Regions from separate parts of the Methylovirgula sp. genome, predicted to be linked through region 2. Evidence: riboswitches for the same ligand, from Rfam matches in the RefSeq annotation. Region 2 holds a riboswitch; each other region holds the start of a gene.

What was found. Region 2 has a riboswitch for cobalamin ahead of WDN02_RS10030 (aromatic ring-hydroxylating dioxygenase subunit alpha). Riboswitches for the same ligand answer to the same signal wherever they lie in the genome.
Region 1: it holds a riboswitch for cobalamin, as region 2 does, so the genes downstream of both, cobW (cobalamin biosynthesis protein CobW) here and WDN02_RS10030 (aromatic ring-hydroxylating dioxygenase subunit alpha) in region 2, are expected to answer to the same signal.
Region 3: it holds a riboswitch for cobalamin, as region 2 does, so the genes downstream of both, WDN02_RS01740 (TonB-dependent receptor) here and WDN02_RS10030 (aromatic ring-hydroxylating dioxygenase subunit alpha) in region 2, are expected to answer to the same signal.
Region 4: it holds a riboswitch for cobalamin, as region 2 does, so the genes downstream of both, WDN02_RS14225 (CbtB-domain containing protein) here and WDN02_RS10030 (aromatic ring-hydroxylating dioxygenase subunit alpha) in region 2, are expected to answer to the same signal.

Annotation. Positions count from the first base shown of each region.
Region 1 is NZ_JBBCGP010000001.1:3,697,381-3,703,028, reverse strand. Features, by position in the region: gene WDN02_RS18060 (cobyric acid synthase) at 1-1,255, opposite strand, end outside; gene cobO (cob(I)yrinic acid a,c-diamide adenosyltransferase) at 1,255-1,878, opposite strand; cobalamin riboswitch at 1,936-2,141, shown strand; gene cobW (cobalamin biosynthesis protein CobW) at 2,305-3,342, shown strand; gene cobN (cobaltochelatase subunit CobN) at 3,349-5,648, shown strand, end outside.
Region 2 is NZ_JBBCGP010000001.1:2,053,428-2,059,075, forward strand. Features, by position in the region: gene WDN02_RS10010 (AI-2E family transporter) at 1-847, shown strand, start outside; gene WDN02_RS10015 (phenylacetaldoxime dehydratase family protein) at 1,170-2,135, shown strand; gene WDN02_RS10020 (hypothetical protein) at 2,306-2,491, opposite strand; gene fae (formaldehyde-activating enzyme) at 2,767-3,261, opposite strand; cobalamin riboswitch at 3,379-3,608, shown strand; gene WDN02_RS10030 (aromatic ring-hydroxylating dioxygenase subunit alpha) at 3,789-4,865, shown strand; gene WDN02_RS10035 (acyl-CoA dehydrogenase family protein) at 4,894-5,648, opposite strand, start outside.
Region 3 is NZ_JBBCGP010000001.1:368,543-374,190, forward strand. Features, by position in the region: gene WDN02_RS01725 (PAS domain S-box protein) at 1-1,673, shown strand, start outside; gene WDN02_RS01730 (hypothetical protein) at 1,699-2,445, opposite strand; partial or broken gene WDN02_RS01735 (DUF1289 domain-containing protein) at 2,464-2,604, opposite strand; cobalamin riboswitch at 2,716-2,906, shown strand; gene WDN02_RS01740 (TonB-dependent receptor) at 3,012-4,976, shown strand; gene WDN02_RS01745 (hypothetical protein) at 5,012-5,593, shown strand.
Region 4 is NZ_JBBCGP010000001.1:2,927,170-2,932,817, reverse strand. Features, by position in the region: gene mgtE (magnesium transporter) at 1-1,372, opposite strand, end outside; gene WDN02_RS14235 (polysaccharide deacetylase family protein) at 1,440-2,348, shown strand; gene WDN02_RS14230 (CbtA family protein) at 2,353-3,129, opposite strand; gene WDN02_RS14225 (CbtB-domain containing protein) at 3,142-3,342, opposite strand; cobalamin riboswitch at 3,369-3,506, opposite strand; gene WDN02_RS14220 (histidine phosphatase family protein) at 3,529-4,098, shown strand; gene WDN02_RS14215 (hypothetical protein) at 4,241-4,537, shown strand; gene WDN02_RS14210 (hypothetical protein) at 4,749-5,240, shown strand; tRNA gene WDN02_RS14205 (tRNA-Leu) at 5,545-5,629, opposite strand.

The DNA of each region.
Region 1 (5,648 bases), 1.6 Mb from region 2:
CTTCAACGCGGCCGTCATCAAGTCTGTGCATCGGGCACATACAATCCGGTCCATAAGTTTGGCCGATGTGCATTTCATAGCCTTTGAACGGCGCGCCGTCCGCCGTGTCATGACCGGCGACAGCCAAAAGCGCCTTGTCGCCGCCGAGCACGGTCTCGACATCGAGCAGGCCGAGGCCTAGCGTTTCGCCGGGTGCGCCTTCAATACCGTCCGGGTCGGCAATCCGCCGCCCAAGCAATTGAAAGCCGCCGCAGAGGCCGAGAACTTTACCGCCGCGCCGCACATGCGCCTTGATATCGATGTCCCAGCCTTCTGCGACGAGCGCATCCATGTCGGCGCGCGTCGCTTTCGATCCTGGCAGGATGATCAGGTCGGCATCGCCGGGGAGGGGCGTGCCATGCCGCATCATCATGAAATTGATGTTAGGCTCCGCAGCGAGCGGATCGAGATCGTCGAAATTCGCGATATGCGGCAGAACCGGCGTCACGATCTTGAGCGGCCGGTTTTTGCCGCTTGGCATAAAACGTTGGTGCGGAACACTGTCCTCGGCAGGCAGAAGGGCAGCATCGGCGAAATAAGGAATGAGTCCGAGTGCCGGCCAACCTGAATAGGTTTCGATGTCGCGCATCCCGGCTTCGAAGAGCGTCGGATCGCCGCGAAATTTATTGACGATGAAGCCCCGGATCAGCGCCGCATCGTCGGCATCGAGCACCGCTTTCGTGCCAGCGATCTGGGCGATGACGCCGCCGCGGTCGATGTCACCTATGAGAACGACGGGACAATCTACAGCCCGGGCGAAACCCATGTTTGCGATATCGTTGGCGCGCAGATTGATTTCGGCGGGGCTCCCGGCGCCCTCGACGAGTACCAGATCCGCCGCAGCCGCAAGTGTCGCAAAACTTTCGAGCACGGCGGCGCGCAGTTTTGGTTTCCAAGCCTGATATTCGCGCGCTTTGGCGGTCCCCACGACGCGGCCTTGCACCACGACTTGCGAACCGACATCGCTTTGCGGTTTCAATAAGACAGGATTCATATGCACGCTTGGCGCAAGCCCCGCCGCGCGCGCCTGCAAAGCCTGCGCCCGGCCGATCTCGCCGCCGTCTGCCGTCACGGCGGCATTGTTGGACATGTTTTGCGGCTTGAATGGCGTGACCGCGAGTCCGCGTTTGCGATATGCCCGCGCAAGCCCGGCGACGATCAGCGATTTGCCGACGTCAGAGCCCGTGCCCTGAAACATCAGACGTCGCGCTATCATTAAAACTCGATTCCGGCCTGAGCTTTGACGCCCGCCGCGAAATGATGCTTGACCGCATTCATTTCGGTCACGAGATCGGCGGCGTCGATCAGGGTCTGCGGCGCATTACGTCCCGTGACAACGACATGCAGGCCGGGACGCCGCTGGGTCAGCGCCGCGACGACATCATCGACCGGCAGATAATCGTAGCGCAAGGCGACGTTCAGTTCGTCGAGGATGACAAGTCCGATCTGCGGGTCTTCCATCAGCGTTTTCGCCTTCGCCCAGGCGGCTTCGGCGGCGGCGATGTCGCGGGCGCGATCCTGCGTTTCCCAGGTGAAGCCTTCTCCCATCGTGTGCCAGGAGACGAGATCGGCGAAGCGCGTCGCCAAGATGTCGCGTTCGCCCGTCGACCACGCGCCCTTGATGAATTGCACGACACCGACGCGCCATCCATGTCCGATTGCGCGCAGCAGGAGGCCGAAAGCCGCCGTCGATTTGCCTTTGCCACGTCCGGTATGGACGATCAGCAGACCTTTTTCGATCGTCTTTGCGGCGACTTCTTCGTCCTGCGCTTCCTTGCGCTTGCGCATCTTTTCCTTGTGCCGCGCGCCGGAATCAGGCGCATCTTGCGCAATTGTCATGGGAAATCTCCAGCCGCCGCGGCGGAAGGCGCTGTTTTGACAAGGCTGCGGGGCGATGGCAAGGTGCCAAACGACGGTCCTTCTTCGGAAGGAAAACAGGGAATGCGGTCTGAGCGTCTGCTCAAAGCCGCAGCTGCCCCCGCAACTGTGAGCGGCGAGCTTTCGCCCGAAGCCACTGGATTGCCGAAAGGCGATCTGGGAAGGCGGGCGACATATGTGTTGAGCCGCGAGCCAGGAGACCTACCGTCTTCGTTGACCGTTTGCGTCGGGCGGGGTGCCCCGGGCGAATGCTGCAGCCTTTGCTAAGCTGCGTTGCGCTGAAGTGCGCCGGTCCTTTCACCCCACGGAATAGAGCGTTTTCGAGCGAAGTGGATTCCGGTTCGCGTGAAGAAAACGCGTCGAAGCAAAACTGACGCGGAGCATGGAATGGCGGCGCTCGACACGCATAAAATCCCGACAACGATCGTCACCGGCTTTCTGGGCTCCGGCAAGACGACGCTGATCCGCCATCTGCTCGAACGTGCGCAAGGCCGCCGCCTGGCTTTGATCATCAATGAATTCGGCGATGTCGGCGTCGATGGCGAAATCCTGCGCAGCTGCGGTGTCGCGTCATGCCCCGAAGAAAATATTATCGAGCTCGCCAATGGCTGTATCTGCTGCACGGTCGCAGACGATTTCGTGCCTGCCATTGAGGCGTTGCTCGGTCGCGGCGAGAAGCCCGACCACATCATCATCGAGACGTCGGGTCTGGCCCTGCCCAAGCCGCTGGTGAAAGCCTTTGATTGGCCGACCATTCGTTCGCGCCTCACGGTGGATGGTGTGATTGCCGTGGTCGATGGCGCTGCCGTGCTCGCAGGCACATTTGCCGATAATCCGGAAATGATCGCAGCACAGCGCGCCGCCGATCCTTCGCTCGATCACGATAATCCGCTTGAGGAAGTCTTCGAGGATCAACTTCTGTGCGCTGATATGGTCGTGCTCAACAAAAGCGATCTGCTGACAGACGATGAGAAGATGCAGGCGCGTGAACAGATCGCCGCAGTTCTGCCGCGCGCGGTCAAAATTGTTGTCACGAGCGAAGGCAAGGTCGATCCCGAGCTGCTGCTTGGGCTTGAAGCTGCGGCGGAAGACGAGATCGACGCGCGCAAGTCGCATCACGATGACGAGCCCGAGCATGATCACGACGAGTTCGAAAGCTTCGTGCTCAATGTCGGTCCGGTCAGCGATCAGGAGCAATTCATCGCCAGGCTGAGTGCTATCGCCGAGCAGCATGACGTGTTGCGGATGAAAGGCTTTTTCGAGGTCGCGGGCAAGCCGATGCGTCTTCTGGTGCAGGGCGTCGGACGGCGCTTCCGGCAGAATTTCGATCGTCCGTGGCATAAGGACGAATCCCGCCAGGGCCGGCTGGTCGTCATCGGCGAGACGGGGCTTGATCGCGCGGCGATTGCCGCAGCGGTCGGCTGAGCGCCCATGCATCTTCTGCGCACGACGACGCGGACGATCGACGAAGCGGAGAGCGCTGTCGATCTTGGCCAGACGCCGGGCGCGATCGTCTTTTTGTCTTTTTCCGATAGCGATCTCGGGCTCGCCGCGGCGGCGCTGGAAGATCGCCAGACCGCCGATGTACGCCTCGCGTCATTGGCGGCGCTACGCCATCCTTATTCGGTCGATCGTTATATTGAATCTGTCGCGGCTCATGCGCGCTTCGTGCTGGTGCGTCTTCTCGGCGGTCTTGATTATTGGCGTTATGGCGCGCAAGAGCTTGCGGCAGCCGCGCGTCGGCATCGCTTCGATCTCGCTCTCATTTCGGGTGATGGCCGCGCTGACCCGCGGCTCGACGATCTCTCGACGTTGCCCGTCGAAACGCTCCGCGCGATATCAAGCAGCTTCGATTGCGGCGGTCCCGGCAATCTTGCCAATCTTTTTGCCTGGATTGAACGGCGCAGCGAGGGCGAGACAGGCCAATTGCCCGAGCCGCAATCGACGCCAGCCTGCGGGTTTTTCGCCGCCGCCTGCCGATCTGGTGCGAGTGATGCGCCGCTCGCAATCATTGTGTTTTATCGCGCCTATCTTCTCGCCGGGGATGTCGCGCCAATCGTAGCTGTCGCCAATGCTTTGGTCTCGCGTGGCCTGCGCGTCTTGGCGGCGTATGTGCCCAGTCTCAAGGATGGCGAAGCAGGAATCTGGCTTTCCGAGCTTCTGACGAAAGAGAGGCCCGACGTTATTCTGAATTCGACGGCATTCGCCGCGCGCATGGATCAAGCGCACAGCCCGCTTGAATCTGCGGACGCGCCGATCCTGCAAATGATCCATGCCAGCAATTCGCGCGCGTCCTGGGACAGCGATATGCGCGGGCTCGGCGTGGCTGATCTTGCCATGAATGTCGTCCTCCCGGAGCTTGACGGCCGCATCATCACGCGGACGATTTCCTTTAAGGAGGAGACTGAACGCAGCGTGGCGTTACAATTCACGCGCGTCGTTCATCGGCCGGACGCTGCACGGATCGCATTCGTCGCTGATCTTGCCCAAGCATGGGCGCGTTTGCGCCGCACCCCGCGCGGCGGCCGGCGGCTCGCCTGCATATTGTCCGATTATCCGGCCAAGGCCGGGCGTGCGGCCTACGCGGTGGGGCTCGATACGCCCGCGAGCCTTGTCGAGATCGCAACGCAGCTCAGGGCGGCAGGTTACGATATTGAGGCGATCGATGACGGCGACGCGATCGTCCGCACTTTGGCGGAAGGCGCGCCGTGCGAATTCTTATCTCTGGCAATGTATGAAGAAGCATTCGCCGCGCTGCCGGAAACATTGCGCGCCGCAATTATCGCCGCGTGGGGCACACCGGATGCCGATCCGCATGTCGAGCGTGGTGCTTTCCAGTTTCGCGCCATGCGGCTCGGCAAGATGATCGTCGCGATCCAGCCGGATCGTGGCGGCGCGGCGCAACGCAAGGCGGATTATCACGACGCGCGGCTGCCGCCGTCGCATTTCTACGTCGCGTTTTATCTGTGGCTGCGTCACGTCGAGCGGATCGATGCGATGATCCAGCTCGGCACGCATGGCACGCTCGAATGGCTGCCGGGCAAAGCGACGGCGCTGTCTGAATCTTGTGCGCCGGAAGCGCTTCTCGGGCCGGTGCCGCTGATTTATCCGTTCATCGTCAACAATCCCGGCGAGGCAGCGCAAGCCAAACGCCGCGCTGGCGCAGTGATCGTCGGCCATTTGACACCGCCGCTCGGGCCGGCCGGGAGCGCTGGCGATCTTGCGGAATTCGAGGCGCTCTTCGACGAATATGCCTCGGCGCAGCAAATGGACCCGAAACGCGCCGCTTTGCTCGCCGAGACGATTTTGGCGCGCGCCGGCGAAACGGGACTCGCGGCGGAAGGCGGCATCACGCTTGACGCGCCGCAGGAGGAAGCGTTGGCCAAGCTCGACGCATGGCTTTGCGATATCAAGGATATGCGCATCGCAGAAGGTCTGCACACATTTGGGCGGCCGCCAACGTCCATGGCGCGCGTGTTGGCGGACACGCAGGCCGATGCGGCCGACTTAGCGCGGCTCGATGCTTGTGCAGAGCGCGAAATGGCGGGACTTGTTGCTGCGCTGGACGGTCGCTTTGTCGAACCCGGTCCATCGGGCGCTCCGGCGCGCGGGCGGCTCGATGTCTTGCCGACCGGCCGCAATCTCGTGACTATCGATCCGCGCATGGTGCCGACGCGCACGGCGTTCGAGATCGGCAAGCGCGCCGCGGCGGCCGTAATCGCCCGGCATTT
Region 2 (5,648 bases):
CATCGCCGCGTTTTCCGTGATCATTGCATTGGGGGTCGTTGTCGCCCGGCCGGCGGAGGATTGGATTCGCGCCGCGCCCGAGCGCCTTCCGCAAATTCAGGAGAGAATAAAGTTTATCAGCGATCCGGTGACCAAAGTTCTTTCGTTTTTGCATCCGCCCGATCCAAGTAAGCCGCCAACAAGCCAATTGAATTCTGAAGTCCAGAATATGGGTTTGGCACAGGCCCTGTTTCGCGGGACGCAACACGCCGCGAGTGAATTGTTCGAAACAATTCTCGTTCTGTTTTTTCTGCTGATTTCGGAAGATTTGTTTTTGCGTCGCCTTGTCGAGATCATGCCTCGATTCAAGGACAAGCGGCAGGTCGTTGATCTCAGTCAGCAGATCGAGAACAACGTGTCGGCTTATCTCGCGACGATCACATTAATGAACGCGGGCGTCGGCGTGGCGACGGCGATCATTATGTGGCTTTGCGGTGTGAGCAACCCGGTGCTTTGGGGCGTGATCGCATTCTTGCTAAACTTCGTCCCGATTATGGGGCCGTTTTTAGGGATCGCAATTTTTCTTTTCCAAGGCCTGCTCGTCATGCCGAGCCTATGGCGCGCCGTGTTGCCGGCGGCACTGTATTTCATTGTCCACGTGATTGAAGGCGAAACCGTCACGCCGATGCTGCTCGCGCGCCGTTTCACGCTCAATCCGGTTCTTGTCGTTATCTCGCTGATATTCTGGTTCTGGATGTGGGGCGTGCCTGGCGCGATCTTGTCGGTGCCGATGCTGGCGATCGCAAAAATCATTTGTGACGGCATAAAGCCGTTGAACGCTTTGGGGCATTTTCTGGAGGGCGAGTAGCGAGACGTGCGCCTCAAGCTAGGAAGCGCACTGGCGGCGATAATGTCCCGGATATCGACATCGGCGGCTTTCGTGACAAAATGCGCGGCGACTTGCCCGCGGTGCCAATGTGCAATTCGCATTGCGACATCCGAATTAGCATAACGAGGTTGACAAAACTTCCTGCCTGTTATTCCAACCTTCTGGTTGAATAACGATCCGGTTCCGAAGAGATCCGGCGACAGGGAGCGACGACCTCATGAGTTTAGATTCATCGATTCCGAGCCATCTGAGATGCCCGCGCACACGCACGCGCCGGGTTAGCGACACTTGGAAGCCGGGAGTGCCCGCCTATTCTGCAATTGGCTCACAATCGATCACACAGCTTGTCATGGCTTATTTCGGCGTGCAGTCGAAGGGCGACGAAACGAAGGGACGCGCCTGCGCTGCCTTCCAAACTATCCTGCAGAGCTTCAAACTGGCCGACGGTCCCGCGCGTCACGATCTCGTGCAATTCGTTGATGGCCAAGGCCATCTCAACTTGATTGCCGTTGGATATTGGAATGATCCGGCCAAGTACCACGCGTGGAACGCCAGCGCGGAGGTTAAGAATTGGTGGGCTTCAGACGATCGGTTGAACGATGGGATCGGTTACTTTCGCGAGATATTGTCTCCGCGCATGGAGCAATTCGAGACGATCTTCACCGCCCCGGGCCCTCTGGAGGGTGTCAGCATTCTCTTGGGTGGTCTGAGCGAGCCGATCATCGAGCACGGGTATTGGGGGTCGATGCGCGATCGGCTGCCGCTTTCGCAGACCGACACGATGGATCCGGTGGGCGAACTTACTCTCAAACAAGGCACGCCGGCCAAAGGCGGCCGCGTGATTGTAACCGGTCATCTGAACTTGACCCTCATCCGCTCGGGCGAAGATTGGAGCCGGACAGAGGACGAAGAACGCCGGACCTGGTTTGACGATATTCAACCGGTGCTCCTCGAGGGAATGAATTATTTGCGCGACGACGGTCTCGAAGTCGGCTGCTATTGCAACCGCTATTGCTATCACATGGGAGAAGACGGCAAACTTCAGGAAAAAGGCTTCGGCGTGAGCCTCTGGCGCTCATTGTCGAATCTTGAATCCTGGGCAGAATCGCACCACACGCATCTGCAGATTTTTGTCACGTTCAACCGGCTTGCCAAGAAGTTTAAAGAGCTGGTGCTTTATCACGAAGTGTCTGTCTTCGACGCGGGCGCTCAGTATTTCGAATACATCAACTGTCATCCGAAAACTGGCGTCATGCGCGCGCTCTGAATTTAGGCGCTTCGGCGATCGATGGGTGTCTTCCGCAAACACCCATCGATTTAAACTAGCCACATTTCAATTGTCGCCTAAGGCTGGCCGCCGCCACCTGGGTTGCGAAAGGCGGACAAGCATAGGCTTATGCCATCAGCCCGGCTCCCATCCACTCAAGGCTTAGCTGTCTAAACCTTCCAGCTGTGCGACTTGGTATGCAGGCGCAGATATTCAGCAAATTCTGCGTCCGGCATGATCCGGATTTGCTCTTCGAGATCACCCAAATCGACGCGGGTGCTGGCGCGATTGGCCCTTTTCCACGAAACAAGCTGCCGCGCAGTGCGGCGCAACAAACGGGCGACCTTCATGTCCAATCCTCCGCCTTCTCGAAGAATAGGGCAGTGCGCCGGCTCGCCAAATTGTCCGAAAGGCTAAAGACCCGCGCTGACTGCCCAATAGTTCTCCCGCGCATCCGGCTCCCCGCCTGGAGATTGCCGCATGCCAGCGGAAAACGGTCAAGGACGAAAAAGGCTGCGCCAGCGCATTATTTTAACCGCCAGCCGCAGCAATAGGCGGGCCGGGGCTTCCGACAGAGAATTGCGGCACGCCGACCGCCTAATGGCCCTCAACTATAGAAGGGCGATGGATGCTAGGTCACATTTTCTTGGGAAATGACGTCATCTATTGACGGCTCGCCTTTGACAGCACGTTCGATCGCGAGCTTGGTCGCCGCGTAATTCCAGTTCTGAATTTTGGCATCGTCCTTTGCCTCCCAATGAATGAAGACGCCAACGCAAATAAAAATATTAGCGGCTTCATCTTTGGGAATGACACCGGATTTCACGCAATCGATGACAGCTTTTCCGACGCCGGTTTGCGCGGGACCAAACATTTTTTCCGCTTGATCTCCATTCTTGATGTCGACCTTGTTGAACATCACAGTCGCCGGCTTTGTCATGAGGTTTGGGCGCACAAGTGCCAGAAGAGCATTGTCGCCGACTTTCTGATTGGTGAGCGTCGTGCAGAAAGCCGTTTCGGCAGCACTTCCTCTCGGTCCCATGATCAGATCAATGTGCGCGACTTCGTTGCCGTCACCCACGAGCGCTTCGCCAACCAGCACGCGATCAATTTTCAGGTCGCCCATTCAATCCTCCTCCGGATAAATGTTTCTTTGCTTGCGCGAACAGCCATACCACGCCCGTGCTATTTCGCCACGCGAACATCGAATCTAGAGCGACCTTGACTCACCCATCCATTCGCCCATATTCGAAGCTGTCGTGGTCTTTGGCGAATCTCATTCGTGCGAAGCTAAGAGGGAAGCCGGTAGGCGATCGGACGCGGTTCGTTCGAGAGTAAAGTCGGCGCTGCCCCCGCAACTGTAAGCGGCGAGTTTGGGTCCATGCATGTCACTGGGAAGATATGATCCTGGGAAGACGGACTCGAAACAACCACCCGCAAGCCAGGAGACCTGCCTCGACAATATATCGTCCTCGGGCGGGGTGTCTCGGTGGTGCGCTTCGACTTCTACGGCGCGCCGCGAAGTTGCAGGCGCGTCGCATGTGCATCGCCGCTCGCGCTTGAGGGGTGACGCAATGTTTTTGACTCTTCCACCATGGCGGCCACGGCGTTCCGCAGGGCAATCTATCTCATTTTTCGCCGCGGAGCCTTTGAATGCTTGAACAAACGTCTGCGGCTAAGGCGGCGGCCCCCCTCGATCTCCGCAAGATCGGCGCGCAGGCCGACCATTGGTATCCGCTTGCCTGGTCCCGCGAGGTGAAAACCGGGCGGCCGTTCGCCGGGAGTTTCGCGGGCGAGCCGATCGTACTCATCCGCCCCAAGGAGGGCGCCGTTTTCGCGCTGGAAGACCGGTGCGCGCACCGGCAGGTGCCGCTGTCGAAGGGCGTCGTAAACGGCAATGTCGTCCGATGCGGCTATCACGGCTGGAGCTACAATTCGGAAGGCCATTGCGTCGACGTTCCTTACTTGGGTAAGGGCAAATTGCCGAACGGCGTGCGAGCCTACCCTTGCCACGAAATCGATGGAATCATCTTCATCTGGCCGGGTTCAGCAACGCCGGATGCGCCGCCCACGAAGATTGGCGCGGGTGGCGATAAATCTTACAAAACGCGGCGTTTCGGCGAGGTCGTCGCATGCCATTTTACGTTCATGCATGAGAACCTCATGGACATGAACCATCAGTTTCTTCATCGCAGTACGACAGGCAAGGTTTATCCGCGTTATCTTGATCGCCGCGTCGGCGATGATTGGATGGAAGTCGATTACAGTTTCATGCGCCCGGATGAGAAGCCGCCGCTCGGCGAGGCCGTCATCGTCGGCGCGATACGCGGGCAGTCGGATAAGGCGCAGGATCTTATGACGGTCCGCACCGAATATCCGCATCAGACGCTCAAGTTCTGGACGTCCGAGGGGGATCCGGTTCTCGATGTCTGGCTCGGTTACACGCCTGTCGACAAAGAGCAAAGGTCCAACAGGACATTCATTTCATTGTCCGTGCGCCGTCCGAAAATACCGTTCCTTCTCGATGTGGTCTGGCCGATCATGGCCATGTTCACCAATCGCGTCTTCAGAGAGGATCGCGAAGTCGTCGAGATGGAACAAGCGGCGCACGACAGCCAGGGCTCCGACTGGAATCAGGAAGTTTTTCCGCCGATCCAGGATTTGCGGGCTCTACTGGCTGCCAACGGACAAATCATTGCGCCTCCGGCAACGCCGGCTGAAACAAATTGAGTAGTGCGGCTTTTGTCCAGATGCAATTTCAGCTGTCGTTCTCTTTGCGCTCATTTCCAAGGCTGGCGATGTCCTTGCGCAAGTGTTTCATGGCCGGCGTGACGATCGCGACGAAATAGGCTTCGCGTAGCTTCCGACTCGCCACCGAGCCCGCGATGTAGCCGCGCGCTCCCGCGTGCAGCATCGCCGATTGGGCTGCCGCGAGCGACAGTTCAGAACCGTGCAGCCGCACTTGCAACACTGCCCGCAGATAGGCGGGATCGGTCTTGTAAGGCGTTCGCGCCAGAACGTCGATTTCATCCCCGAGCCGCACGGCCTTGCGTTGCAAGTCGTCGGGGCGATCCGGCAGATACGCGTTGACGTCTCCGCAAATGCTGTCGCTCTCACGCACCAGCGCGATGGCGCCGCGGACGAGGCCAAGCGCCATGCCGGTTTGCAAGAGGATGAATCCCGCACGAATGCGCCGGACGAACGGCTCGGCCGGATCGGCGAGCACCATTGAATCCGGAATGAAGGCGTCGCGAAAGAGCACGGACAGGGTCGCCGTCCCCTCCAAAGCGATAAAGTGTGCATTTTGGCGCGTCGTCACCCCCTCATCGCTACAGCGCGCCAGCGCCATCACGAGCCGATCGCCTTCGCCAGCAAAGCAGATACCGAACAGATGTCCGTCGCCGAGATTGGAGACCCAAGGCAGCAGCCCGTTGACGCGCCAGCCACCCGCCACACGCGCGCCACGCAGCCGCAGCGCTTCGATGCCGGACAAAGCCTTCATCGGATTGGAAA
Region 3 (5,648 bases), 1.7 Mb from region 2:
TGGATGCAATCAAGGACAACGCGGGGCGGCTTATTGGCTTCGCAAAAATCACACGCGACATCACTGAGCGGAAGGTGGCGCAAGATATATTGCGGGAGAGTGAACGCCAGTTTCGACTCCTCGTCGAAGGCGTGACGGATTATGCGCTTTTTATGCTCGATCCCAACGGCATCGTCACGAGCTGGAATAAAGGCGCGCAACGCATCAAGGGCTATTCTTCCGAGGAAATCATCGGTTGCCATTTCTCCCGGTTCTATACGGAAATTGAGCGTTCGGCCGGCGTCCCGGCGCGCGCCCTGCATACGGCTGGACAGGAAGGGCGTTTCGAAGCTGAAGGCTGGCGGCTGCGAAAAGATGGTTCGCGCTTCTGGGCCAGCGTCGTTATCGACGCGATCCGCGACGAAGCTGGCGTTCTCATCGGCTTTGCCAAGCTCACACGCGACGTCACAGAGCGGCGCGAAAACGAGCTCGCGATCGAGAAAGCGCAATTTGAACGTAACCGCGCACAGAAGATGGAAGCGCTCGGTCAGCTCACCGGGGGCGTCGCGCACGATTTCAACAATTTGCTGATGATCGTGAGCGGCCACATCCGTCAGCTTCGAAAGTTCGTACCCGCTGAAGACACCAAAGGCCAACGTTCGCTAGATGCCATCGAGGCAGCGGCAGGGCGCGGTCAGTCTCTGACCCGACAGCTTCTCACCTTTTCGCGCCGGCAGACGCTCAATCCCATCCCTGTTGAAATCGCCGCCCGCCTCGCTTCCGTGCGGACGTTGGTCGAGAGCTCGATGGGGCCGTCTTACAGGCTGGTCTTCGGCCTGCTGTCGGATGTGTGGCCTGTTCGGATCGATGCCGATGAATTCGAGCTTGCCCTGGTCAATCTTGTCCTGAATGCCCGTGATGCGACGCCGAACGGCGGAGAGATTAAAATCTCTGCGGCGAATGTGCAGCTGGATGGAAAAAGTTCCCCGGAACAACTGACTGGTGACTTCGTTGCGCTTAGCGTGGCGGATACTGGCTGCGGGATCCCCCAAGACGTCCTTGAGAAAATTTTCGATCCGTTTTTCACGACCAAAGGTCCGGGTAACGGAACTGGTCTCGGCTTGGCGCAGGTGCAAGGCTTCGCGCACCAATCCGGCGGCGCAATTTCGGTCACGAGCGAACTGCGGCAGGGAACTGTTTTCACGCTCTACCTCCCGCGCAGCAAGTCCGGAGGCGGCGAAAGCGATGAGAATATCACGCAGAATTTGGCCTCTACCGGAACATTGCTTCTCGTCGAAGACAATCCGGACGTGGCCGAGGCAACGGCTTCACTGATCGAAGACCTGGGATTTTCGGTTCAGATCGCTGGCAACGCGCAACTCGCCCTTGAAGTCCTCGCAAAGCAGGACATTTCGGTTGTCGTCAGCGACATCGTCATGGCGGGCTCGATCGACGGCGTGGACCTCGGGCGGACGGTTCGCGAGAAATATCCGAATTTGCCGATGATCCTCATCACCGGCTACAACAATCGCTCAGAGGAAGCGCGCGATGAGTTTATTGTATTGCGCAAGCCCTTCAGTGCCACCGACCTCGCGCGCGTCATCGCCCGTATCCAGTCCGAGGCCTCACCGCAAGGCCCGACGAACGTTATCCGTTTGGGTCAGCCGCGTAAAAGCGCGAAGCCTGAGAGTTGAAGTCGAGGATCAGCGTCGAAACGCGCTAGTGGTCGTGATCCGACCGCGCGTCGGAGAGCGGCGGATAATATATGGCGCAGGGAATGTAGGCGTTCGGGATATGCATTGTGGCAGGTAAGTCGCCGCCGGCCGCAATTTGAGCAGGCAAGAAATGCGTGTGCGGACCTGCAGGTGAGACGCCGCCGGGTTGCGGAATTCCGCTATAGACCTCTATCCGCCCAATCGGATTGCGCACGACGCGGACCGGCGACTCCGCCAAAATATTCGCGCCCTTCAAGCTCAACACCTGTTGCCATTCCGCGCCCAAACAGGCATCGAGACTCGCCTTGAGAGCTGCTGAACTCGTCCGCATGCAGAATGCGCCCGCGGCACGCCCGAGACCGAAATCATAGAGCGTTGCCTTGCGTTCATCTGGTTGGATCGCTTCAGTGTCTTCTCCGAGGCTCGCTAAACCGCCGCCGGGGAATTGCCGCGTGAGAACGCGCGGCACGGCAAGCACGACAACATCGCGGCTTGAGGATTCTGCCGATCCAACTGCCAGCGCCGCGACGTGATCCTGCAACGAAAGAGACATCGCACCACTTTGCGTGCGCGCACTGATCGTTCGATCGCTCAATTCCACGCGCAAATCGTCGTCTGCGCCGATGCAAAATTCCGCGATTGCGCCGTTCACGCCGGAAACCCAGGTTCCGCCGTCGGGGCGAAGTGTGTCCCTTATGAAGGCTCGTAAATCGTCGGTGCTCCAGCCGAGATGATAAATGCTAAGTTCCATCTGCGCACGCCGATCTGGCAGCGCCGCCCAAACGGCGCTCTTTTGGTCGTCGGTCAGGATTAGCCAGCTCGCGATTTCATCGCGGCTGCGCGCGCAACCAATACAGAAATCAGAAGACGGGCGGATGCGGCATACGCCAATGCAGGGGCTTGGAATCATCTCGGACACCGCTTGATCTGAAAATATTGGCGCGGAGCTTTACGCCGTGGACGCATTCATCCGCAAGCTGCGAACTTGTGCAAATCGAACTTGACAGCATTCGGGCTTCAGCTTCATCATAAGTGTGATGGTTCCCTTCGGGGATCAAAAGGGAACGCGGTGCGATCGTCAGATCCATGCCGCGGCTGCCCCCGCAACTGTAAGCGGCGAGCTGAACGCCATTAAGCCACTGGGCAACCGGGAAGGCGGCGCAAAGCAAAGACCCGTGAGCCAGGAGACCTGCCATCCGCCGTGGTCACGCGCGAACACATTGGGCGGGGTGTCCTGATGGGGGATGAATGCGCGTCTAAATCGCTCGCATTGATCGCTTTGGTTCGCAGTGACGTGTCACGTTGCTGCGAGGCATTATGCTCATCTCCCAACCCAACGCCGCGGCGGTGCGCCGCGCGCTTTTTGTTTCGTCAAGCGTCATCGCCCTAGCGTTTTCCTCCTCTGCCTTGGCGCAGGTCGCGACCGGCCAAGCCGCCGATCAGTCGCAATCCCTGCCAGAAGTCCTCGTGACGTCACCGACGACGGTGCCGACGCCAGAGAGCGATGTCGCAAGTAGCATCGGCGTCATCACAAGCCAGCAGATCTCGGCGCAGCAAGACCGCACCGTCCCCGACGCGCTGAGCACTGTCCCCGGCCTCAATGTCGTGCAGACGGGCGGACCGGGCGGCCAGACCTCCGTCTTTCTTCGCGGGACAAATTCGAACCACGTCAAGGTTTTGATCGATGGCATCGACGTCAGCGATCCGAGCAATCCCAATGACTCCTTCGACTTCGGCCAATTGCTGACTGGTGACATTGAGCGCATCGAAATCTTGCGCGGGCCGCAGAGCGGCCTTTACGGCTCGGATGCGATCGGCGGCGTCATCAATATCGTTACCAAGAAGGGCCAAGGCCCGCTCAAGGTGACGGGAACGATCGAGGGTGGCTCATTCGGAACGGCCAACCAGACCTTCAACGCCAGCGGCGCGCACTCGATCTTCAATTATGCATTCAACATCAGCCATTATCTCGCGGCCAGCACGCCGGTGACACCGTTGAACGAGCTTCCACCTGGCCAGCAGCGTAACAATGATTCCTACGAGAATTGGACCCTCTCGACCAAGCTGGGCGCCGACATCAACGAGCACCTGACGCTGAACTATGTCGGCCGTTATACAGATTCCACGTATTTCTTCACCGGCGACGGGTTCGACCCTTCAACCGGGCTGGAAGCTCCGGAGTCAACGCAAAGTCTACAAATTGACCACGACTTTTTCACCCGCGGCGAAGCGGTAACGTCCTTCTTCGACGACCGGCTGAAGAATTATCTCGGCATCAATTATTCGGACTCTAATAGCTTCAATGCCAGCCCCGGCACCGATAACGAAATCAACCAGGGCCAGCGCCTCAAATTCGATTGGCGCAGCGTGATCGCGGCACTGCCGGGCGAAACGATAGTTCTCGGTGCCGACCACGAGACCGAAACGCTCTTCCAGAACGATCCCGACGTCGATGCAAATCGTAATGACGCTGGCGGCTATGCGGAATTGCAGTCAAATTTCTATAATCGCTTCTTCCTCGTCTCGAATGTCCGCTACGACAATTACGACACGTTCGGCGGTCACGTGACCTATCGCGTTGCGCCAGCTTTCATCGTCCCGCAGACAGAGACGAAGCTCAAAGCTAGCTACGGCACCGGTTTCAAGGCACCGACACTGAGCGAACTCTACGTGAATTCTCCGGCCTTCTTGTTCTTCGCCAATCCCAACCTTCAGCCGGAGGAATCGACCGGCTACGACGCCGGTTTCGAGCAGCCTTTATTCCACGACAGGTTCAGCTTCGGGGCGACTTATTTCCACAACAACATCACGAATCTGATCGATTCTACCGACACGACCTACGTAAACATCGGCCATGCCGAAACGCAGGGTGTCGAAAGCTTTGCCGACTGGGCGGTCACCGACCGGCTGCATCTGCGAACGGATTACACCTACACGCGCGCGGTGGATGAATCGACCGGTCTAGAATTGCAGCGCAGACCATATGACAAGGGCAGTATCACCGCGCTCTGGACGCCGATTGATCCTCTTACCTTATCCGGCACTTTGATCGCGGTCAGCAAATGGGTCGACGATTTCGACCGCAACAATTCAAATACAGCGCCGGGGGATTTCACACCGGGTTATGTGGTCGTCAATGTCGCGGCGAATTACAAAGTCGACGACCACGTAAATCTCTTCGCTCGCATCGATAATCTGCTGAACGAGCATTACGAGAACCCGCTCGGCTTCCTGCGTCCGGGTATCGGTGTCTTCGGTGGCATGCGGCTCTCCGCGTTTTAGGATGCGTTGAAATAGAAAGAAATCGAATGGAGACAATGATGCAAAACAGACATTATGCTATCGAATGGCAGCAGCCGCTTTCGCTCGCAACACTGATGGCGGCAAGCGTCGCTTTTAGCCTTGGCCTCGCCTGCGCGGTGCCGCTTGTGGCTTTCGCGGCGCTTGGCGCGTTAACGCTTGACCGCAGAATGGGATTACTAATTATCATCGGAATCGTGGCGGCCAACCAGATCCTTGGCTTCACCGTGCTGCATTATCCGCACGACGCGGCAACTGTCGCTTGGACGCCGGCCTTTCTGTTCGTCGGGATCATCGCAACTCTCACGGCATTCTGGACGAAACGCCGCTGCGCTGGCTTACATCCGACCGTCACCGTCCTCGCAACTTTCGTTGCTGCCTTTGCGTGTTACGAAGGAGGCTTCTTCCTTATTTCGCTGCTGACGAGAAGCGGGCTTTATGCCTATGCGCCCTCGATAATCCTGCGCATCCTTGAGACAAACGCATTGGCTTTCGCAGGATTGTGGTTGATTCGTCGGATCGCGATGGCACTCCGCACACCCGCCGTAAAATCCACAGCGCCATTCCGCCCGTTGCCGACGACCTTCATCCAAGACTGAACTACAATCTTTTCGACGCAAAAGCGCCTGGGAGGGCATCGCGAAGGTAATCTGC
Region 4 (5,648 bases), 870 kb from region 2:
CGACGCAATCGGTCACCGTCGTCACGAAGGCGCCGGACGATACGGCGGGATCGATCTTGAATCTGTGCAACGCCAGCGGGATCAGGATTCCGCCGAGCGCGCCGGCCAGCAGATTGGTCACCATCGCGAACGCGATGACGATGCCAAGTCCGGTGAGACCAAACCAGAATAAAGCGCCGATCCCCGTGATGATTCCAAACATCGCGCCGTTTAATCCGCCGACGATGACCTCGCGGACGATGACGCGCCAGGTGTTGAGTTTGGTCAGTTGCCGCGTCGCCAGCGCCCGCACGACGACGGTCATGGTCTGCGTCGCCGCATTGCCGCCCTGGCTTGCGACGATCGGCGCAAGAACCGCGAGCGCCACCATCTTTTGCAATTGATTTTGGAAGATGCCGAGCACCGACGAGGCGATGAAGGCGGTGATAAGATTGACGAAGAGCCAGAGGAATCGGCTTCTCGCCGTCCACCAGATCGAGTCCGATAATTCTTCCGATGCCGAAACGCCGCCGAGCGCCTTGATCTCTTCGTCGGCTTCTTCGCGGATGACGTCGACAATATCATCGATGGTGATGACGCCGACGAGCCTGTCGGCCTCATCAACAACGGCGGCGGATACAAGATTGTAGCGCTGAAACAGCCGCGCAACTTCTTCACGATCTTCATCGACGTTCACGCGCCGCCGATCCTGATCAAGGACATCACTTAGTTGCGCACGCGCGTTGACGCGCAATAATTGGTCGAGAAAAACGTTTCCGATCAGGTGATGACCTGGATCGACGACGAAGATTTCAAAGAATGCTTCAGGCAGATCTTCTTCGGGCGCATCACGCAGAAAATCGATCATCTGCCCCGCCGTCCAGAAGGGCGGCGCCGTCACCAGCGTCGTTTGCATCAGGCGACCGGCTGAATCTTCCGGATATTCGAGACTGCGTTGTAGTGCGACGCGCTCGACCGCCGGCATCGCTTGCAGGATTTCGCTCTGCTCCTGCGGCTCGAAATCTTCGAGCAGCACAAGCGCGTCGTCTGCCTCAAGTTCCGACATGCCTTCGGCGACGGTTTCTGTCGGCAGTTCTTCGAAAATCTGATCGCGGATGTTGGAGTCAAGTTCGGTCAGCGCCGCGAAATCGAAATCGCTGCCCATAAGCTCGATCAGCTTCGGCCGCGCCTCGCTGGGCAGATTTTCGATGAGCGTCGCGAGATCTGCCTCGTGCAACTCGCCTGCGAGACGGCGGACTTCGACCGGGTCTTCCGCCGCGACCGCATCGGCGACATCGGCAACGAATTCCGGCCGGATGACACCCTCGTCATTCTCGTCCGGCGCGATCTCCGCGAGATCGCCTCTTCCAGGCTCGTGATCGAAGTCGGTCATCTGCCAATCCTGACTCGCGCTCTATCGCCTGGCGGTTCATAAGGAGCCCGTTTCAGGAAGGCAAACCATGCTTTGCAAATTGGCGCGGCAATCCGGCGCCGCGGCCTTGATATTCGCTCTTGCCACCGTGAGCGCCACGGCGGCCGGCTGTGGACCCGACAAGCTTGGGACCGAGCGCACGCTGACGCTTTCGACCAATGGCGGCTTTGCGATCGGATTGCAGACCTATCCACGAACGCTCGCACTTGCCGATCACGAGGTCGTGCTGACATTCGACGATGGCCCCAGGCCGACGACAACGCCCCGCGTGCTCGATGCTTTGGCCAAGGAATGCGTCGAGGCAACGTTCTTCCTCATCGGCCGCAACGCGCAGGCCTATCCGGCGCTGGCGCGGCGCGAGGTCGCTGACGGCCATTCGATTGGCAATCATACGTTTTCGCATCCCGGCGGAACGCTGCGCTTGATGCGCGATGCCGCCGCCCGCGCCGATATCGACCACGGCTTCGCCGCCGATGAGCAGGCCGCATATGGCAGCGTCGGGGGTCAGATCAAATTCTTTCGCTTTCCGGGCTTTGCCGATACGCCAGCGCTCGTGAGCTGGCTTGAGAGCCGAAACATCGGCGTCTTCGGCTCCGATTTCTGGGCTTCGGACTGGCTTTTATTGACGCCGCAGGCCGAACTTGATCTTGTGCTGAAGCGGCTCGACCGCGCCAGGCGCGGCATTTTGCTGATGCACGATTCCCGCGCTTCGACGGCGGAAATGCTGCCGCAGCTTTTGCGCGCCTTGAAGCAGCGCGGCTACAAGATCGTGCATATCGCGCCCGGCCCCGACACGCCGGCGTTTCGCGCGGCGCCGCCCAGTTGGCGATCGGAGACCGAAGAGATTTTGGCGAAGATCATTCCAAGACTGGCCGGGCATAAAGTGCCCGGCACACACGAAGCGCAGACGCACACAACGCGCCTGCCGGAGCCTTAAAAGTCTAACGCCAAGCGGGATTGGCGTTGCCGCTGAACCGATGCAGGCGGCCGACAGAATCCCGCTCGGTCAAGGCGCCAAACACGAAGCCCAATGTCGCCCACATGATCGCCTGCATGGCAAGTGAATCGATGCGGAAGTGCCAGAGCACGACGGCCGGGAAATCGCTGGGGACTTCGTTGATCGGTGGCAAGAGCGCAGCGACGACAATCACGGCGACAATGTAGACGCCTGATGCGATCAACGCGGCCGTCCACGCCCCGTGTTTGGGTGCGAGGCGCTTGCGCAGGATCGCCGCGCCGACCATGGCCGCCACCGACAGGGCCATCATCGCAAAATAAAGCCCCGTGCGAATCCCGATCGTATCCGGGTGACCCACCGACGGCGGATTGGACGGGTATTTGAGATTCGGCACGATGTAGAGGCTGACAATGCCCGTCAGCCCCAGCAACGCCGCGACGGCGCGCGGACCGAGACCGCTGACGCGGCCGTAAGCAAACGCGAACACCAATGCGAACAGACCGCCGAACGCCGTGCAATAGGTCATGACGCCGGTGAGCAGGCCCCAACTCGCCTGCATCGGACGGCTGACAAGCTCCGGCTCTTCCATATCGTGAATGCCCTTGGCGAGATCGGCCTTCATCTTCGCCTCGTCCATCGCGCTTTCAAACGCGATGGCACGATCGACCTGTGGCTCGCCGAAAACCTTGGCGAACGTGAATACAAGAAGTCCCGCGAGGAAGCCGACAAGCATTCCCCGCACGAGAAGTGCGCTGACCATTGGAGACCCCTCTTAGTGGCAGGGGAAACCGAGAAGATGGCGGCTGTCGTGCACCCATTCGTGCACATACATGCCCTTGAAGATGGAGGTCGCCCCCTCTTCAGCGCCAACAAAATAGATGGCGAGCAGCATGAGTGCGCCGAAGATAAGCCACGGCAAAATCTCGCGAACCGGGATGGGCGCAGTCGTTGAACCGATTGTAATATCTGACATGATCACTCCCTGGGGATCCAGCGCCCCGATGAATGGATTGCTACGGCGAGGGTCTGACTTTCGATCACGGAAAATTCCGCTTTCGATTACAGTGGCGCGACCGTGCTGGACTTTCACCAGCTTCCACGTCCGTAGTCGCGCGGACGATAATGCGCTGAAGCCCGCTCTGTCAAACGGACAAGGGAAATGAGCTTGCGTCTCACATTCATTGCGCATGGCGCGACAAAGGCGACCCGTGCAGCGCTTTTTCCGTGCGATGAACCATTGGAGGCCGCAAGCGCAACAAAGGCGGCCGCACTCGCACCGCGCATAGGGCGCTCGGATGCTGCCTGGACAAGCCCCGCCCTGCGGGCCGTCCAGACAGCGGAGGCTTTAGGCCTCGCCGCCGAAGTCGATCCGTTGCTCGCGGATATCGATCTTGGAGATTGGGCTGGCAAATCCCTTGAGGAATTGGAAGCTGCCGATGCGGCTGGTCTCGCGCAATGGATAGAAGACCCGTCCGCCGCGCCACACGGCGGCGAATCTGTCACGCACTTGCTGACGAGAATTGCAAACTGGTTGGATAAAATCGGCGAAGGCGATGATCGAATCATCGCCGTGACCCACGCTTCTGTCATTCGCGCCGCCGCAATCGTCGCGCTCGACGCCAATCCAAAATCCTTTTGGCGAATCGATATCGCACCGCTCAGCTTTTCGCGTTTCCAGGCGCGTGGCGGCCGCTGGACAGTGCATAGCCTGAACGCCAGCGTTGACTGACTCTGATCAGCCTGACGCATCGCAGTATCGACATCCGCTTTGTGTGGCGGGGCACGCGCCGTCGGCCCTTCGCCTTGACCGCTACGACGATTGCTTCTCAAATCCCGCCGCCGGCAAGAACCGGAAAAAAGGGGAGAATGAAATGTCTGCTTTAGGACTCGTCGTTGAACTTGTCGCCGGCGCGATCGGCGGCAATGGTGTTGCCTCAGTCGCCAAGAACCTCAACTTGGGAACGCTGGGCAATTCGCTTGTCGGCGCCATCGGCGGCGCGGCCGGCACGTCCTTCCTCGGGATCATCATCCCGGCGCTGGAGAACGTCGGTCATGCGGATATCGGGACATTGGCGAGCCAAGCGGTCGGCGGCGGCGTCCTCGGCGCCGTGCTGACGGCGATCGTCGCGGCCATCCGCAACGCCAGTTCCGGTGCGCCCGCAGCCTAACCCTGCTTCAATCGATTTTTGTCTGAAAAATCAGGCCGAAAGCTAGTCGCCCATGCGGCCAAGAGGACGACGCAAAGTCCCGTGCAAGGTCCGATAGCGTTCTCGGGGTGTGCCAACTGCCTGTTGCACAGCCCGAGCGAAGCCTTATCCTGCTGCCCAGCGACCCGGCTCCTCGGCAAATTGCGGTCGAGAGTCTCTAATCGGCGACTCTTTGAGCCGTGATAATTTTGCGGCACCTATGGCCCAGCATCGCCCCACTCTGGGTTTTTGGCTGTTCACGGGTATCGCCGCGACAGCAGGCGTCGCATGCCTCTTGTTCGCGATAGACTCTTCAAGAGGCGACAAAGAAGCGGTCACGCAGAGCGATCCAGAGACACTTTGCGCTGAGAATTGGAAAATGTGTCGAGATAACGCCGATCTCGTCAACTATAGTTCAAAGGCTGACGATGCGAGGCATGCCTGCATTGCTGCCGTGAATGAGACCGGAAAATATGCCCACCCGAAATGGTGCAGTGGTTGGTTGTGCGAGGATTTCGCCAACTATGAAACAGGTACGAATGCACCGGATGACGGGTTGATCACTTTGATAGACGATCATGTCCAAATGCAAAATGGATTCGGTGCATGGGTCCGCTCTACCGCCTATTGCACGTACAACATCAGAACAGAGAAGATCGTCACCCTGAACATCGGCACAAATTAGCCGGTTTCAGGCTGGTCTCCCGCATTGCTTGGCGCAGGTTGAAGGAACGCGAGCGCCGCGCGTTTAGCGGAACTCGGCTGCTCCAAAGGGGAGATCGCAGCCATCACCGGCCATCCGGCCCCCAACCAGAATCAAAATTTACGCCCGCGGTGCGTGACGCAGGCTTATGGCAGCAAGTGCCATGGCCAAGCTCGCAGACACACTAAGCTCAATGAAAGAACCACGAACAAAAGTGTGCCGCGTAGCTTTTAGCTAAGACGAAGATGAAATAAATCGCTCTAAAATCAACGAGACTAAAATGAAATGGTGCGGCCAAGAGGACTCGAACCTCCACGGGTCTCCCCACTAGCACCTCAAGCTAGCGCGTCTACCAATTCCGCCATGGCCGCGGAAGGCCGGTGATCTAAC